3 regions of the Mixta hanseatica genome follow, and region 1 is predicted to be linked to each of the others. Evidence: predicted binding sites of a transcription regulator. Region 1 holds the regulator's gene; each other region holds the start of a gene.
What was found. Region 1 encodes Fur, which represses iron uptake genes when iron is present. Its sites were predicted from a motif close to ATAATAATGAGAACNACTATCAA; they were not measured.
Positions count from the first base shown of each region.

Region 2: a site for Fur is predicted at 1,545-1,567, ahead of fepB (Fe2+-enterobactin ABC transporter substrate-binding protein). Genes of this name have one in related genera too.
Region 3: a site for Fur is predicted at 1,613-1,635, ahead of exbB (tol-pal system-associated acyl-CoA thioesterase). Genes of this name have one in related genera too.

Region 1 is NZ_CP082904.1:1,384,627-1,387,905, reverse strand. Features, by position in the region: gene ybfF (esterase) at 1-357, shown strand, start outside; gene ybfE (LexA regulated protein) at 514-789, shown strand; gene fldA (flavodoxin FldA) at 929-1,459, shown strand; gene fur (ferric iron uptake transcriptional regulator) at 1,821-2,264, shown strand; gene mtr (tryptophan permease) at 2,377-3,279, opposite strand, start outside.
Region 2 is NZ_CP082904.1:540,970-544,248, reverse strand. Features, by position in the region: gene fes (enterochelin esterase) at 1-560, shown strand, start outside; gene fepB (Fe2+-enterobactin ABC transporter substrate-binding protein) at 520-1,515, opposite strand; gene cgtA (Obg family GTPase CgtA) at 1,650-2,822, opposite strand; gene rpmA (50S ribosomal protein L27) at 3,032-3,279, opposite strand, start outside.
Region 3 is NZ_CP082904.1:3,640,195-3,643,473, reverse strand. Features, by position in the region: gene K6958_RS17330 (TRAP transporter small permease) at 1-315, opposite strand, end outside; gene K6958_RS17325 (TRAP transporter substrate-binding protein) at 373-1,350, opposite strand; gene exbB (tol-pal system-associated acyl-CoA thioesterase) at 1,704-2,441, shown strand; gene exbD (TonB system transport protein ExbD) at 2,447-2,869, shown strand; gene K6958_RS17310 (SDR family oxidoreductase) at 2,943-3,279, opposite strand, start outside.

The DNA.
Region 1 (3,279 bases):
GCACAGGTGCAGCTGCGCAGCGAAGCCGCCAGCGTGATGCGCGAGATTCTTGCTGAAGAAGGGGTGATTCAGTTTCTGCTGAAATCTTTTCATGAGGGCGCATGGCGTTTTAACGTCCCGGCGCTGTGGGACAACTACACTGCCATCTCCGGCTGGGAAGAGGTGCCTGCCTGGCGTGGGCCGGCGCTGTTTATTCGCGGCGAACTGTCACCCTATCTTGATGATATTCATCGTAATGCTTTGCTGGCGCAGTTTCCCGCAGCGCGTGCGCATGTGATTGCCGGCGCCGGGCACTGGGTTCATGCTGAAAAACCGGATGCGGTGCTACGGGCCGTGCGGCGTTTTTTAGCACTGTAAAAGCAATATGTTAACGGGTCGACAAAGATTGTTCTCGCTCTTACGTCAGGGTATGATGGCGCGCTAAAATTTTGCCGCCGAAAAACTGGCGGCAAACCGGCCCAAAACGTCACCATGCGCGGCGCAAACGCGCAGCCCATTCAGTATCACGATTCTATGGCAAAAGAACAAACGGACCGGACCACGCTCGATCTCTTCGCAGATGAACGTCGCCCGGGACGCCCGAAAACCAGTCCGCTGTCGCGTGATGAACAACTTCGTATCAACAAGCGCAACCAGCTGAAGCGTGACAAAGTCCGCGGGTTACGGCGCGTTGAACTGAAGATGAACAGTGAGGCCGTCGATGCGCTTAACGCAATGGCGGCCGAACGTGGCGTCAGCCGCAGCGAGCTGATCGAAGAGATGATTCTCGCCCAGTTGCAGGCGCTTTGAACGGCTGGCAGAAGCGCACTAAGAAACAAATGCAGCGGCTTTACGAGTTCCGCCTCCTGACGGTCTCTGCTATTATTGCCGTAATCTGCAGACAACGGGCAGTTACCATATATTTAAGTTTCAAGAGGTTACTAAACTCATGGCAATCGTAGGTATTTTCTTTGGCAGCGATACCGGCAATACAGAAAATATTGCAAAGATGATCCAGAAACAGCTCGGTAGCGATGTTGCCGAAGTGCATGATATTGCCAAGAGCAGTAAAGAAGATCTGGAAGCTTTTGATATTCTGCTGTTAGGTATCCCGACCTGGTACTACGGCGAAGCGCAGTGCGACTGGGATGATTTTTTCCCAACGCTGGAAGAGATCGACTTCAACGGTAAACTGGTGGCGCTGTTTGGCTGCGGCGACCAGGAAGATTACGCAGAATACTTCTGCGATGCGATGGGCACCATCCGCGATATCATTGAGCCGAACGGTGCGGTGATCGTAGGCCACTGGCCAACCGAAGGCTACCATTTCGAAGCGTCGAAAGGCCTGGCGGACGATAAACACTTCCTCGGTTTAGCGATTGATGAAGACCGTCAGCCCGAATTGACTAACGAACGCGTGGATAAATGGGTTAAACAGATTTATGCAGAACTGCACCTGCAGGAAATTCTGGAAGCCTGATTTCGTGCGCAATGTGCTGTAAATCACATCGCGTAACAGGTTTTTCCTATAGAAATGATAGGTACGGGTTTGAAAATTTTATCATTGAGTCGGTAGAATACCCGTATCGGTCACGCGCTTTCCTGCCGTCGTGCTGTAAAGCGGCAGGATTAAGCGAAATGTAAACACAGCATCATATGGGCATGAACAACGCCGGACGTAGCGATCTTCTCTTTACTTCCACTTGCGATTTCACGCGCACCCTTACGGTTTTCATTTCGAAGCATCAGTTCTATAATGAGACGCTATTAGCTTAGCGTCGACCGATGTTCATGGCTGTTCAGCCACATTGTGACTAGCAAAGTAACAGGACAATATCCGCATGACTGACAATAACACCGCATTAAAGAAGGCCGGCCTGAAGGTCACTCTTCCGCGACTAAAAATCCTGGAAGTGCTTCAGGGACCAGAGAGCCATCACGTCAGTGCGGAAGAGTTATATAAGCGTCTGATTGATATGGGCGAAGAGATTGGGCTGGCGACGGTTTATCGCGTCCTGAACCAGTTCGACGATGCCGGTATCGTTACGCGCCATAACTTCGAAGGCGGCAAATCCGTTTTCGAACTGACCCAGCAGCAGCACCACGATCATCTGATCTGCCTGGACTGCGGTAAGGTTATTGAATTTAGTGATGAGTCTATCGAATCTCGCCAGCGTGAAATCGCCACGCGTCACGGCATTAAACTGACCAACCACAGTCTCTATCTGTATGGTCACTGCGCGTCAGGCGACTGCCGCGAAGACGAAACACTACACGATAAATAATCAATTATGCTATGCAGTAATCTGAAAACCGGTGCTCAGGCACCGGTTTTTTTATGGCTGCGTGCTGCCGTTCCAGGCGCGTTAAACCGCGAGCATCGTCCCGGAAATAATTTTAGCGGGCGTATACCGGCAGCAGATCGGCGTAGCTGAGTAGCGAAACGATAATATTCAGGACGGCAAACAGTAGCACCAGCAGTACGGGCAGGTTGCCTCCTTTTAAACGCCAGCCCTGAAAGTGCGGGAAGCGTTGCCGGGCGCGCCAGACCAGCAGCGCCGGCGTGATAACGGCCCATACGGTTGCTGCCAGCCCGGCATAACCAATCGCCACCAGAAAGCCGTTCGGCCAGATAAGCGCCGCGGAGAGCGGAACGACAAAGGTGATAACAGTGGTTTTTAACCGACCTGTCGCGCCGTTATCCATTTTCAACAGATCGGCCAGATAATCAAATAGCCCCAGCGTAACACCCAGAAAGGAACTGGCAACGGCAAAAGTGGAAAAGACGGTAAGCAGCACGCTCAGCGAGGCGCTTTGCAGTAAATTGCCCAGGGCATCAACCAGCGCATCAATATTGCCGCCGCGCTGGGCGATCGCAATAAAGTCCACGCGCGGAATATTTCCCATGGTGCCGACAATCCAGACCAGATAAATCATCAGCGCCGCTACGGTTCCCAGCAGCAGGCAGCGTGCGACTTTTTTGCCCTCGCCCCGGTAATACTCAATCAGACCGGAAATATTGCCGTGATAGCCAAATGAAGCCAGGCAAAAAGGAATCACCATCCAGCCATAACGCAGATAATGGCTTTCCGTGCCGCCGACATCAAACAGCAGCGCTGACCTGACATGACCGAGCAGACCGCCAAACAGCAGAAAGAAAGTGATCACTTTCGCGCCGAGGAAAATCAGCGTCACGCGGCTGACCGCGGCGGTTCCCAGCCAGACAAACAGCGCCACCAGCAGCGTAAAGCCCAGCCCCGCCGCCCTGGCGGATACCGGCAGCGCCAGCGCAGCGAAAGT
Region 2 (3,279 bases), 840 kb from region 1:
CCGCGCCGCTGGAGTGGTTAACGCAGCGCGGCGCGTTGCCGCCAGCCTGTTATCTTTTTATCGATGCTATCGGCACGGCACAGCGCAGCCAGGAGCTAACCTGTAACCCTGAGTTCTGGCTGGCGCTGCAGGAAGAGCTGCTGCCACAAGTAAGTGAGTGGTTGCCATCATGGGATCAAAGATTACCCACGCTGGTCGCCGGTCAGAGCTATGGCGGACTGTCCGCGCTCTATGCTGCCCTGCGCTGGCCGCACGCTTTTAACGGCGCCGTTAGCCTGTCAGGCTCTTTCTGGTGGCCCGACCGCCATACCGCCAGCAGTGGCGGCTGGCTGGGGGAACAGCTTAGAGAGGGTTTAGGCGCGGATCATCCACAGCGGCTCTGGCTTGAAGCTGGCTTACATGAAAAGATCATTCTGCAATCAAACCGCACGCTGCTGCCGCTGCTACAGGCTTCCGGCCACGCTGTTCACTATCGTGAATTCGAAGGCGGTCATGATGCGCTCTGCTGGCGCGGCGGCCTTACGGATGGCCTGCAGGCGCTGTGGGCTGCGCTTTGCTAAACAGCTGACCGATACGCGTTAGCAAGTGCCCGGCGCTATAATAATCGAGCCGGAAGCTATCCTCGCCCAGGGCGATAACACGCCGTTGCTGTACCGCCTGCGCGCCTGCCAGCAGCGGTTCATGCATTAACGCAGCGGCATCTTTATCATCAGCGGCAAACAGCAGAAAGGTTTTGCCGGTTAAGCCATTAACCAGCGTTTCGCCGCTTAGCTGTACCTTGTCACGCCGTTTCTGCAATGCCATCAGATCAAAGCCGCCAGGTAAGGGAACGGCCAGAGTAAAGCCAAGTTGCTGTAGCAGCTGCCCTTGGGCGGAAGCGTGGGTCCACAGGTTAATTGTAGGCCCGTGACGGTTATAAACGAAAGCGGATACTGGCTGCGGCGGCAGCGTAATCGTTGTACGCAGCTGCTGTAAGCGTCGATCAAAATCGGCGATGCGCTGCTCCGCCAGGGCTTCATGGCCCGTGGCCTGGCCTAGATCCTTCATCACCTGCTGCCAGCTTTTATCGTCATAGTTCACCACCAGCGTAGGCGCGATCGCCGCCAGCTGCGGATAGAGCGCCAGCGCCGAATCATTCCCGGTCGCGCTGACGACGATCAGGTCGGGCTGGGCGGCGGCAATCATTTCAACCGTCGGTTCGCCGTTATACAGCCGCTGGACGTGGCGTTGACGCGCAATCTCCCCCCACTGGCGGAAAAAACCCTGTTGGTCAGTGAAACGTTTACCGGGCATGGCGGCGGCGCTGGCGATAACCGGCGCATCAATCGCCAGCAAAGAGCCGGTCAGGGTAACGCTGGTTGAGACAATACGCCGGGGCGGCGGCTGCAGGGTAAGCGTTTGTTTACCGCTGGTTAACTGGCGTGGCCAGCCGTCAGGCTCGGCCAAAGCGGATAACGCGCTGGCGGATAAAACTATCAGCAGGCTCAACAGGGAACAAAGGCGACGATAAGACATGATCTATCCCAACGAGAAATTGAGAGATAATGATAATCATTTTCTTTACCGTTGCGCTACTGCTGGCTGCCCAAGAGGGTGAAACAGCAAAAAAAAAGCCCGGCATTAAGCCGGGCTGTGGTGATTGAGCATGATTAGTGCTGATAGATGATTTCAACGCCTTCGTCGTCATCTTCATCCCAGTCGTCGTCCCACTCTTCATCCACTTCTTCATCTGCCTGTTCCAGCGCTTCACGGTGGTAATCGTCCCACATGAATTCCGCTTTCTCAGGTTTCTTCTCTTCCTCTTCCGCCTCTTTCGGATTGGCGTTCAGGAAGGACATCACATCCCAGCACAGCGCGTTAACGCCGGTCTGGCTGGCGGCAGAGATAAGGTAATATTTCTCTTCCCAGCCAAGCGCTTCTACAATCGCTTTCGCGCGCGTTTCTGCTTCTTCTTTACTCAACAAATCGACTTTGTTGAATACCAGCCAGCGCGGCTTGTTATACAGTTTTTCGCTGTATTTCTGCAGCTCGCCAAGAATAATGCGCGCGTTTTCTACCGGATCGGATTCATCAATCGGCGCCAGATCGATCAGGTGCAGCAGCACGCGGCAGCGCTCGAGGTGCTTCAGGAAGCGAATGCCCAGGCCCGCGCCGTCCGCAGCGCCTTCAATCAGGCCGGGAATGTCCGCGACCACAAAGCTCTGTTCGTTATCCATACGCACCACGCCCAGGCTTGGCACCAGGGTGGTAAAGGGATAATCGGCCACTTTCGGCTTGGCGGCGGAAACCGCACGAATAAAGGTGGACTTACCCGCATTCGGCAGGCCCAGCATGCCCACATCGGCCAGCAGCATCAGCTCCAGCTGCAGATCGCGTTTCTCGCCCGGCGTGCCCATGGTTTTCTGACGCGGTGTACGGTTAACGGAAGATTTAAAGCGGGTGTTGCCCAGCCCGTGCCAGCCGCCTTTCGCCACCATCAGCTTTTGCTCATGACGCGTCAGGTCGCCCAGCGTCTCTCCGGTGCCCTGATCGATAACGCGCGTGCCGACCGGCACTTTAATCACGATATCTTTACCGCGTTTACCGGTACAGTCACGGCTTTGCCCGTTCTGCCCGCGCTCGGCGCGGAAAGATTTTTCAAAGCGGTAGTCGATCAGCGTGTTCAGGTTCTCATCGGCCAGCAGATAAACATCGCCACCGTCGCCACCGTCGCCGCCATCCGGGCCACCTTTCGGAATGTATTTCTCGCGGCGGAAGCTGACGCAACCATTACCGCCGTCACCTGCAACGACCAGAATCGTCGCTTCATCAACAAACTTCATTTACCTTCTCCGTAAATCATTCACCTGGCGACCGGACAAGCCGGTGCGGCTTTATTCCGCCGAGGCCATAAGCGATGACCTGTTGCGGAAAGAACTGTACGTAAATTGTACAGCAAATCAGGCAAGCCTAAAATGTAAAAAGCCCCGCAATATTCTGCGGGGCTTTCATTCTCTGGCAGGCAGATTAACCAGCCTGCAGCACGACAACCTTACTCAGCAACGATGCTGACGTATTTACGGTTGTTCGGGCCTTTAACTTCGAATTTCACTTTACCGTCTGCAGTTGCAAACAGAGTGTGGTCACGGCCAAGACCAACGTTGGTGCCTGCGTGGAACTTGGTGCCACGCTGACGAACGATGATGTTGCCAGCCAGTACAGATTCACCGCCGAAACGTTTTACGCCCAGGCGCTGTGCATTAGAGTCGCGACCGTTACGTGTTGAGCCGCCAGCCTTTT
Region 3 (3,279 bases), 2.0 Mb from region 1:
AATAATCAGGCAGGCGGCCAGCATCAGCAGATTGCTTAACAGCAGCGCGATTTTTTGCCCGCGCGGCGACAGGCGATCGGTCACCATTGAGACGCAGATATGGGTGCCCGCCCGAAACCCGACCGGCGCGCCGATAAAGGTAAAAATAATCATGCAGACAATGGCGACCGGCTCCGGCCACGAGAGGGCATCGTTCATCACATAGCGGGCAAAAATACCGATGGGGATCACCGTCACCATTAACAATAAGGATACGGCGGCGATCGTCATGCACAGCAGGTAGACCGCATCCATCAAACGTGAATATGCAGACATAGTGTGTTACCTGGTTAGCGGCGCCACGAGAAGACGTGGCGCAGGAAAGAGAAAAGGTTATTTCACCGCAGCGATTTGCTGCATCAGATCCTGATAATCCTTACCGTATTGATCGCGGACCGGCTGCGTCGCTTTCATAAAAACATCGCGATCGATCTGCTGAAAAGTTACGCCGCCCGCTTTCATTTTATCCAGCGACTGCTGGTTATAGGCTGCCCATAGCTTGCGTTCATCTTCCTGCGCTTCTTTGCCCAGCTTGCGCAGCAGCGTTTGATCTTCCGCTGACAGCTTGTCCCAGCTGCGTTTAGAGAACAGAATCATCTCCGGCTGGATAAAGTGTCCGGTCAGGGTGTAATACTTCGCTACCGGCAGATAGTTATGGGCAACAAAGGTTGGCGGGTTGTTTTCCGTGCCGTCCACCACGCCGGTTTGCATTGCGCTAAACACCTCGCTGACGCCCATCGCCACTGGATTGGCGCCCATTGCCTTCAGCGTCGCCAGCGAAATGGCGCTGTTCTGCACGCGAATTTTCATGCCTTTCAGATCTTCCGGCTTGGTTATCGGATCTTTCGTGATCATGTTGCGCACGCCGGCGTCGGTCCAGCCAAGGAACACCATGCGCGATCGGGGATTCTGCTCGAACTTTTCGACGATCGCTTTGCCGGGTTCGCCGTCCAGCACGTGGTGCATATGCGCCTCATCGCGGAAAACATACGGCAGCGTCAGCACGCCGGTTTCTGGCGCAATAGTCGAGACCGGCGCCAGCGAAACGCGAATCATATCCACCGCGCCGAGCTGTACCTGTTGCAGCGTTTGCTCTTCATCGCCCAGCGTGCCGCCAGCATACACACGCATCTCCAGTCGGCCATCGGTTGCCTGCTTCAGCTTTTCCCCCATATGTTCAAGTGCAACGACGGTGGGATAACCGGCAGGCTGAACTTCCGCCACCTTCAGCACCTTTGCCGAGGCGACTGTCGAGGCAAACAGCGCGGTGGATGCCAGCGATAACGCCAGCAACAGTTTTTTCATTTTCATTTGATGATCTCCTGCGCTTAAAGGGAGCCCGATTCCTGGTCTGAGGGAGGGGAGGGCAAAGGTCAGATGCCAGCGGGGCTGATTCACTATAGATAAATTGTGCTGGCGAAAAATTGGCGCAGCTGAATTGAATGAATCGCATCACATAATTAAAACGATGTTTTAATAAATTTATACGCAGCGTCACAATTTAAAAACTAACCGGTTACATCATTTCGCTGTCTTGCCCGGCTGGGGAGAAAAGCACGAGAATTCTTTGTAAATAGTAATGAGAACTAGTATCAATTCGCTCTTGTTTTGGTATGATCCGGAACTGTTTGAATGACTCTTCTTAAGGTTGGAGAACTAGCGTGGTGACCAATGAACTGATGCAGACGGATCTCTCTGTCTGGGGCATGTATGAACATGCGGACATCGTAGTAAAAGCGGTAATGATCGGGCTGCTGTTGGCGTCCGTTGTCACCTGGACCATCTTCTTCGGCAAGTTTACCGAGCTGACATCGGCGCGTCGGCGTTTGAAACAGGAACAGCAGGCGCTGGCGGAAGCGCGTTCGCTGCGTCAGGCCGCTGAGCTAAGCGACAATTTTCATGCGCGCAGCCAGAGTACGCTACTGCTGCAGGAAGCGCAGAACGAACTGGAGCTTTCCGCAGGATCGGACGATAACGAAGGCATTAAAGAGCGTACCGGCTTCCGCCTGGAGCGTCGCGTCGCGGCTATCAGCCGCCATGCCGGTCGCGGCAACGGCTTCCTGGCGACTATCGGTTCCGTCGCGCCCTTTATCGGCCTGTTCGGCACCGTATGGGGCATCATGAACAGCTTTATCGGCATCGCGCAAACGCAAACCACTAACCTGGCGGTTGTCGCGCCGGGTATCGCCGAGGCGCTGCTGGCCACCGCCATCGGCCTGATCGCCGCTATTCCGGCGGTCGTCACCTACAATATTTTTGCCCGCATGATCGCCAGCTATAAAGCGGGCCTGGGCGATGTAGCGGCGCAGGTGCTGCTGCTGCAAAGCCGCGATCTGGATCTGGCGCGCAGCAAAAGCGACGCGCAACCGGTACAGAGTGCACATAAACTGCGGGTAGGTTAAGCGCTATGGCGATGCGGTTAAATGACGATGTAGACAGTAACGGTGAAATGCATGAGATCAACGTGACGCCGTTTATCGACGTGATGTTGGTGCTGCTGATTATCTTTATGGTCGCCGCGCCGCTGGCCACGGTAGATGTCAGGGTTAACTTACCTGCCTCAACCAGCGCGCCGCAGCCGCGACCAGAAAAGCCGGTTTATCTTTCGATTAAAGCCGATAAGCAGATGTATATCGGCAACGAAGCGGTCAACAAGGATAAGCTGATCGACGTGCTGAACGCCCAAACCGAAGGCAAAAAAGATACCACCATCTTTTTCCAGGCGGATAAATCTGTGGATTATGAAACGCTGATGAGCGCAATGGATGCATTACGCGGCGCAGGCTATCTTAAGATTGGCCTGATGGGGATGGAAACCGCGCAAAAATAATCGTGCTGATCGCTAAGTATAAAAAACCGGGGCTTTCGCCCCGGTTTTTTTGTGCCTGCATCTGGCCTGTATTTTAACCCAGGTGTTCGCCACCGGTTACGCCATGCACTTCCGCCGTCACATAGCTGGATTCCTGCGAGGCCAGGTAGACATAAACCCCTGCCAGTTCCGCAGGCTGGCCGGCACGCTTCATTGGCGTCTGCTTACCAAACTCCGGCAGTTTCTCCTGCGGTTGTCCGCCTGCGATTTGCAACGCAGTCCAGATGGGGCCTGGCGCTACGCTATTAACGCGTATGCCTTTCTCTGCAACCTGCTTCGCCAACGCGCGGGTATAGGCGAGGATCGCCGCCTTGGTGGAGGCGTAATCCAGCAGGTGCGGGCTGGGCTGATAAGCCTGAATCGATGAGGTA